2 regions of the Psychrobacter sp. P11G3 genome follow, and region 2 is predicted to be linked to the other one. Evidence: predicted binding sites of a transcription regulator. Region 2 holds the regulator's gene; the other holds the start of a gene.
What was found. The regulator PhoB, encoded in region 2, activates phosphate uptake and scavenging genes when phosphate is short. The targets are predictions, from matches to a motif close to TGTCATNAANCTGTCATAA.

Region 1 (4,415 bases), 420 kb from region 2:
CCAAAAATGCATGGTCCTGAAGAAGTCAAAATGGCCAATGACTTATTTAATGCATCTGAAGACCTGTTAGGTCTAGAGCGCAATACGCTCAAAATCGGCATCATGGACGAAGAGCGCCGTATGACGGTCAACTTAAAAGAAGCAATCCGCCAAGCCAAAGAGCGAGTTATCTTTATTAACACCGGCTTCTTAGATCGTACTGGTGATGAGATGCATACCAGCATGAATGCAGGTCCATTTGTACCAAAAGGCGAGATGAAGTCGCAAGCATGGCAGCCTGCTTACGAGCAGTGGAACGTCGATATCGGTCTAGAGACAGGCCTACAAGGTCGCGCACAAATTGGTAAAGGTATGTGGGCTAAGCCTGATGAAATGAAAGAGATGATGGATACTAAGGCCGCTCATCCTGAGTCTGGTGCTAGCACTGCGTGGGTACCATCACCAACGGGCGCTACCTTGCATAGCATACACTATCATCAAGTGAGCGTGGCTGATGTACAAGATACGCTAAAATCACGCGAGCGCGCTAGCTTGGATGACATCTTGACCATCCCATTAGCAAAAAATACCGACTGGACTGATGAAGAGAAGCAGCAAGAGCTTGAAAACAATGCTCAAGGTATCTTGGGTTATGTCGTACGCTGGGTAAATCAAGGCGTTGGTTGCTCCAAGGTGCCTGACATCAACGATATCGGTCTCATGGAAGATCGTGCTACTTTGCGTATCTCAAGCCAACATATTGCCAACTGGTTGCATCATGGTGTGGTTAGTGAGCAGCAAGTGATGGATACGATGAAACGTATGGCCAAGGTCGTCGATGAACAGAATGCAGGCGATGATGACTATCAATCAATGGCAGATAACTTCGATAGCTCTTACGCGTTCAAAGCCGCCTGTGATTTAGTCTTTAAAGGACGCGCGCAGCCTAGTGGTTATACTGAGCCATTGTTGCATCAAGCACGTTTGGATCTCAAAGCAAACGCTTAGAACAATAGACCAAATATGACATGTATCTAAGCATACTTGATGAGTAAGTATGCCAGTCAGTCTTGCTCATTTGTAACTGATAAATTTGCTCAAATAGATTATTAACTTCTTAATTAGCACTATTTATTTTTTAGTAAATAGCGCTTTATTTTTGAATATTATTCGATGTTTATTATAAAAATTTAAGAATATTAGTAATCATATTAACCAATATTATTCGTATCTAATTGAGTAAGTGGAAGTTTTTTAACAATCGTTCAAATAAAGTAAAGTATCTGTTATTTGATAATAGATGTATCGAAAAGGCAAAAAAATATGTTGCAAATTATGTCAAAGTTGTTATGCTTGTACTCGAAGTATGAGTTTGGTAACGGATGTTACGCAATGGAAGGATAAAAACTAAAGATTACATGGCAGTTACTTTTTTAATCCCAGTTATGTAAATCATGGTTTTTTTCATCTTACTGTAATAGAACTTCGCCACACTTGTTTCTGACTAATCTCGGTAGCCAGTTACACATTATATCTTTGAGGATTTGTGACGATACCATTATGGGCGCCAGCTAATAATAGCTTGCTCATTACTACAATTGTAAAGTGGAGATACCCCATGAAAAAACTACTTTTAGCTACAGCAATCGCAGCCCTATCTGTATCTGCAGCCAATGCAGCACCAACCGTTTATGGTAAAGCATTTGTCGGTATGGACTACGTTAATTTAGATGATGAGACTCGTACTGATGACGATATGGACGCCGTCCAAATCAACTCATATTCTTCACGTCTTGGTTTCAAAGGTTCTGAAGCAATTACTGCTAATACTGATGTAATCTATCAGTACGAAGTGGGTATCAATATTGATGGTAATGCAGGTGATGATAACAATATTGCATTCAAAAGCCGTGATACTTTCTTAGGCTTGAATAATGATAACTATGGTGAAATCCGCGTTGGCCGTAATACATCAGTTGTTGATTACGTAAATAACGTTGTGACTTCTGGTAGTGGTTTTTGGGATAACCTAGGCTCAAATCAGCTTGAAGAAAATGAAAACGGCTATAATATGACTGATAGCGGTCGTATTAACAATTCAGTTATCTGGAAAGCTCCTAAATATAATAACCTACCATTAGATGTTGCACTTATGTATAGCGCTGATGAGTCTTTTGTCTCTGATAGTGGTGATCGTAATAATGGCTTTGCTGCTGCAGCAATGTATGATGCCGGTACTGGTGTTACATTTGGTGTTGCTTATGATAAAGATGTTAACCTTTCTGGCGATTTAATTCGTGGTACGGCTACTGTTGATCTAGGCAAGTATATGGCAGCTCCTGTAGTACTTGGCGCTCTATATCAAGTAGCTGATTTTGATAGTGATGCAGCTAACAGAGGCGATGATAAAGAAAAAGGTCTAGTTGTTAGTGCTAAGATGGGCCTAAATAACTTCGCTAAGCCAGCTGCTGTTTATATTCAATACAATAACACTGACAACTTGCTTGGCTTTGATGAAGCTGATTCTGATCAAATCGTAGTTGGTGGTGAATATGCTTATAAGCCTAATATGATTGCTCATGCTTATGTTGGTCAAAACTCAGCTGACCTTGGTGGTGCTGACTACGATCTACTCGCTATCGGTGGCGGTTTAGAATACAAATTCTAAATTAGATTGTCTTATAAGTTATTTATAAAGACTCATCCTTCGGGGTGAGTTTTTTGTTGCGTAGCGTTTTAATAATAGAAAAATGTTTGCTACCAGCACGAAAATATAAGAGTTTCAGACAGTTTGCATTTTTGCCCTATATTTTGTGGCGTATTTTTAGTAAAATCCTTCTTTACCAATTACCGACAGAGTACTATGACCAAGTTTATATTCGTGACCGGTGGGGTAGTGTCCTCACTAGGAAAAGGTATCACCGCAGCTTCTCTTGCAGCGGTCTTAGAAGCACGTGGCGTGACTGTCACGATGACCAAAATGGATCCGTATATTAACGTTGATCCAGGTACAATGAGCCCGTTTCAGCATGGTGAAGTATTCGTTACTGAAGATGGCGCAGAGACCGATTTGGATTTGGGTTATTACGAGCGCTTCTTGCGTCACTCAAAAATGAGTAAGAGTAATAACTTTACCAGTGGCCGTATTTATCAGAACGTGTTGAATAAAGAACGCCGTGGTGAATATCTAGGCGGTACTGTACAGGTTATTCCACATATTACTGATGAAATCAAAAACAAAATCCTTGCCAGTGGCGAAGGGTATGATATCGCTATTATCGAAATTGGCGGTACCGTTGGTGATATCGAATCACTTCCGTTTATGGAAGCCGTACGTCAGATGCAAGTAGAGCTTGGCCGTAATAGAGCCATGCTAATGCATCTTACTTTAGTACCGTATATTGCTAGTGCTGGTGAGACCAAAACCAAGCCGACACAGCATTCAGTGAAAGAGCTACGCTCTATTGGCCTACAGCCTGATATCCTAATCTGCCGCTCTGACCATCATATCTCACAAGACAACCGTCGCAAGATTGCGCTATTTACCAACGTTGAAGAGCGTGCGGTCATCATGTGTGAAGATGCACAGAGTATCTATCAGATACCGCGCACATTACACGAGCAAGATCTTGATGATTTAATCTGTGAGCGTTTCGGTCTTGATGTGCCTGAAGCTGATTTGAGCGATTGGGACAAAGTAGTTGAAGCACAGTTGAATCCAGAAGGAACAGTGACTGTTGCGATGGTCGGCAAATACGTCGAGCTTCCAGATGCTTATAAGTCTATCAATGAAGCATTGCTACATGCAGGTATCACGCATAAAGTAGACGTGAAGATTGACTATATCGATGCTGAACGTCTAGAAGATGATGATACTTTGCTTGCGCAGCTAAACGATGCTGATGCTATCTTAGTACCAGGCGGTTTCGGTGAGCGCGGTACGATGGGCAAGATAAAAGCCATCACTTATGCTCGTGAAAACAACGTTCCGTATCTAGGCATTTGTCTTGGTATGCAGTTGGCAGTAATTGAGTATGCACGTAACGTACTTAACATTAATGCCAACTCTTCTGAGTTTGATCGTAAGACAGCTGAGCCTATCATTGGTCTGATCACTGAGTGGTTAGATGAGCGCGGCGAGCTACAGATTCGTAGTGATGATTCAGATTTGGGTGGCACGATGCGTCTAGGCGCACAGCAAGCAGAGCTGGTTTCTGGTAGTAAGCTAAGCCAAATTTATGGTGCAAGCAATATCACTGAGCGTCATCGCCATCGCTATGAGATGAATAACCGTTATATCGAGCCGTTAGAGCAAGCAGGTATGACCATCTCTGGTTATTCTGCCAAGCAGCATTTGGTAGAGTCGGTAGAGATCTCTGAGCATCCATGGTTTGTTGCTGTACAGTTCCATCCAGAGTTCACTAGCTCACCACGCG
Region 2 (4,415 bases):
TATCAAAGACAGCTTCCCTCCTATTCATGATTGGCTGACAAAAAATATTGATTATGCAACTCATCAAGGATGGCTGATTGATGCGTAAATCTGCATAAATAACAGGCATAAAAAAAGCCCAATAAAGCATGATGATTTACGCTTAACTGGGCTGATATTTTCAGTACTTTTATACAAGCACGTTATTGGGCGTTTGCCGTTCCTAGCAACTGACCCATTTGCACGATGCTATTGGCTTGCATACTATCTAGCCAGTCAGCCTTTGCTGCTTTTGGCAATACCACGATAGCCGTTGAGCCCAAATAAAAGCGTCCAAGCTCTTCGCCTGCTGCAAACTGCATATCATGATCGGACTCGAATATGTCGTCAGTACGAGCAATTTTGCCAGTGGCGACAGTTTCAATACCAGCGACGATCATAGCACCAACCATTACGACAGCTGCTTTGCCATACTTGGTATCAAACATACAGACCAGACGCTCATTACGCGCAAACAAGTCTGGCACGTTAGCCGCCGTAGTATTGTTGACCGAAAACAGGGTGCCAGGTACATAGCGAGTCTTGGTCAACGTGCCAGTAAACGGCATATGTACACGGTGATAATTACTAGGCGCTAAGTAGATAGTCGCAAAACTACCATCAGCGAAATAACTGCCATCTTCACTATCAGCAAGCAGTTGGCCGACATCATAGTGACGACCTTTTGCCTGTAATAGCTTATGGTCTTCGATTTGTCCTAGCTGAGAGATAATACCGTCCGCAGGGCTCACGATACCATTTGCAGTGGCGTCGATAGTACGAGCGTCTTCTTTTAACTCGCGGGTAAAAAAGTCATTAAAACTCTCATAAGCGTTTAGGCTTTGGCGTTCGTACTCGTCTAAGCTGATATTATAAGCTTTGGCAAAGCTACGGATAAAGGTGCGTTTGACATAAGGGTGGCGACTGGCGGCCAAACGTCCAGCGACTTTACTGAGCTTTTGCTGCGGCACAAGCTGTTGTAAGGTGGTAAATACATTCATAATAAGGCTACCAAAATAAGGTGTAATATAAGAAATAATAGTTAAGTTAATGACGGTATTTTATCATGGACAGCATATTATTGTATGGCCATAATCTGTTAAGGAATTAGTAAATGAAAGCACTCATACAACGGGTGAAGCACGCTAGTGTGGTCGTCGATCAGCAGTGTATCGGCGAGATTGAGCATGGGGTATTGGCATATGTTGGCTTAGGGCACGAAGACGATTTTGCCGCTGCCCAGCGTATGATTGACAAAATACTGACCTATCGCATTTTTGAAAATGACGATGATCCGGCCAAATTTGGTAAACTGGATAAAAACGTTCAGCAGGTTGCTGGTGGGCTATTATTAGTTTCACAATTTACCTTGATGGCAAAAACAGACAAAGGACGCCGACCAGACTTTGGTGGTGCGATGGCACCTGCTGCGGCGCAAGCGCTATTTGAACAGTTGGTCGATTATGCCAAAACTAAGCATCCAAATGTGGCAACTGGTCAGTTTGGTGCGGATATGCAAGTGTCGAGCGTTAATGATGGGCCGCTCAATTTTTTACTAGAAATCTGATTTTAGAGTGTCATCAAGCTGTCATAATTAATCCGTTTAATAGGTAGAGACTGGTGAGTATATATCGCCTTTTTACATGCTAGATTTTGTCCTCTAACACCGAGAATGTCCTATGTATAATGAGCAAATTTTGATTGTTGAAGATGAGCCTGCGATTCGTGAAATGGTTGTCATGACGCTAGAGATGGCTGGGTTTGATAGCTTGCAAGCGGCAGATGTGTCAGAGGCGCATCAGCAAGTGGTCGATCATAGGCCGTCACTGATACTGTTAGACTGGATGTTGCCGGGTGACAAGAGCGGTGTGGATTTCTGTCGTATGCTCAAAAACGATGAGCTGCTCTCTGAAATACCAGTCATTATGCTAACAGCAAAAAGTGAAGAAGACAGTAAGGTGCATGGTCTTGATGCAGGTGCAGATGATTATATGACCAAGCCTTTTTCGACTCGTGAGCTGATTTCTAGAATCAAAGCCGTACTACGCCGCAGTAGCGCGATGAGTAGCGACAAACCTATCGAAATTGGGCAGTTAAGTCTAGATACTAAGAGTCAGCGCGTGACAGCTGCAGGTAAAATCGTTGATGTTGGGCCCACAGAGTATCGCCTATTGGCATTTTTTATGAGTCACCCTGAGCGCGCCTATACACGAACGCAGCTGCTCGATCAAGTATGGGGCGGCAATGTATATATCGAAGACCGAACCATCGATGTGCATATCAAACGTCTACGAAAATTACTGCGACCTTATGACTGTGATACATTGATACAGACGGTACGTGGGACAGGCTACCGATTTTCTAGCCTGATTGAGCCAAGTTAATCTTGTACAAATAATGCCGCAGCAATATAAAGGCCGCGGATAGTGGTAAGGATAAGAAATGGACAAGATAGCGCCAGCACAAAGTGAGCAATCAGCTTTACTAGAGCAAATATCTACTCAAAGTACAGCAGAGCAACTCAAAAAAATCGGTAGTGCACTACGAGCCCTGCGCGATGCAGTGATTTTGCTCAACAATAATGACGGCCTAGAATGGTGGAATCAGGCGGCGCAAGACTTATTGCTGCTACAGCCAGAAGATAAAGGTCAGAACATATTTGACTTTATTACTGTACCTGAGTTCCGCCAGTATTATGAAGGTACAACGATACCTAACGATGGCGTCCATATAGAATCATGGCGAGATCCTAGTCGCTACTTGAAGTGCGAACTGACGCCTTTCGGTGATGAAAAACTGCTGTTTGTATATGATGTGACCCGCCTGCGGCACTTAGAGCAGATGCGGCAGGATTTTGTGGCGAATGTCTCGCATGAGCTTAGAACACCATTGACTGTGATGATGGGCTATCTGGAGAATTTCTCCGATCAGCCAGATATGCCGCCGCAATGGCGTCGCGGTTTTGAGCTGATGACGCAGCAAACAGCCCGTATGAACAGAATCGTGAATGATTTATTGCTACTGTCTAAGATTGAAATTGAAGAGTCACACGAGCTGCATTATATAGATATGACTAAGCTACTGACCAACATCTACGACGACGCACAGGCCTACAACCAAGCATATAAACACATCATTCATTTGCATATAGATACCTATGATGGGCTGTACGGGTCAGAGATGTACTTGAATAGTGCGCTATCCAATCTAGTAATCAATGCAATCAAATATACGCCAAAGGGCGGCAATATCACTATCAGCTGGACAAGGACGTCTGATGGTTGCCGTTTCGCGGTCGAAGATGATGGGATCGGTATTGCATCAGAACATATCGCCCGTTTGACAGAGCGTTTCTATCGTATCGACAAAGGTCGTAGCCGTGCAACAGGTGGTACAGGGTTGGGATTAGCGATTGTAAAACACGTATTGCACCAGCACGAAGCGCAGTTGCAAATCGATTCAGTAGAAGGGGAAGGGTCGACATTTAGTGTGGTATTCCCCTCAAACTACGTCAGATCCGTCACAGCCAATTAATATGATTTCTGGTCTGTATTAGCGTGCGTTTCTCGGCTTAAGTTTTTTAACTAATATCAGCTCAGTGCTATTTCAAATTAGGTTAACGACATACTTTTCTGTATCCGTTAATCCTTTTGCAAAAGCGGATAAGGGTTGACCGCACTGCCATTAATATAGATACCATAGTGTACATGTGTCGGTGTTCCTTTTGCATTACCGCTATCACCCACATAACCTATCACGTCGCCCTGATTGACCCAATCATTGGGAGAGATGTCAGCATAGTCTTCTAGATGAGCGTAGTAATGTCCTGCGCCACCAGGCCCTACCACCACAACCACGCGTCCACCCAATGTGTTCTCACCAACCTTGCTTACTACGCCTTGCGTGGTCGACTGCACGGGAGTATTGCGCGGCGCAAAGATGTCGATGCCTTCGTGGGAGCGGCCTTGACTACGTGCTGCACCCCAAGTGTCTGTCAGGTTTCGTTCTGGTAGTGGACTGGGTAAGCTGTTTTCGGTCGGCAGTTCTTGTTGCAATAGACTCAGTTGCTGCCATTTGGCAACCACAAATGACTGCGTTTGTTGGCTAATACTAGGTAGTAGTTTATCGAAGACAAATAACAGTGCTAGCAATACAGTAGCCTTAATCAATAGGCTTATTAAACGACTGAAAAAAGAAGGTCTGGGAGGCTGGTTGTTTCCATCTGCTAGCATTGATGTCTCATATATATTTGATGTCATTTGAAAATTTATTATAAAAGCTTCGTCTGATAACGTATGTATCGCATTGTTATCTATCGTTTTTACCCCCATAGTTATTCTTATGGTTAAGGATATAGACAGCAAATACAGTTTTATCTACTTAACATTTCTGCTGAG

Region 1: a site for PhoB is predicted at 1,442-1,460, ahead of AK824_RS10000 (porin). Genes of this name have one in related genera too.

What each region holds. Positions count from the first base shown of each region.
Region 1 covers NZ_CM003596.1:2,488,361-2,492,775, reverse strand. Annotated here, with positions in the region: gene AK824_RS10005 (malate synthase G) at 1-987, shown strand, start outside; gene AK824_RS10000 (porin) at 1,598-2,647, shown strand; gene AK824_RS09995 (CTP synthase) at 2,843-4,415, shown strand, end outside.
Region 2 covers NZ_CM003596.1:2,912,784-2,917,198, reverse strand. Annotated here, with positions in the region: gene AK824_RS11790 (HD domain-containing protein) at 1-88, shown strand, start outside; gene asd (archaetidylserine decarboxylase) at 183-1,019, opposite strand; gene dtd (D-aminoacyl-tRNA deacylase) at 1,133-1,585, shown strand; gene phoB (phosphate regulon transcriptional regulator PhoB) at 1,698-2,402, shown strand; gene phoR (phosphate regulon sensor histidine kinase PhoR) at 2,461-3,552, shown strand; gene AK824_RS11765 (M23 family metallopeptidase) at 3,660-4,250, opposite strand.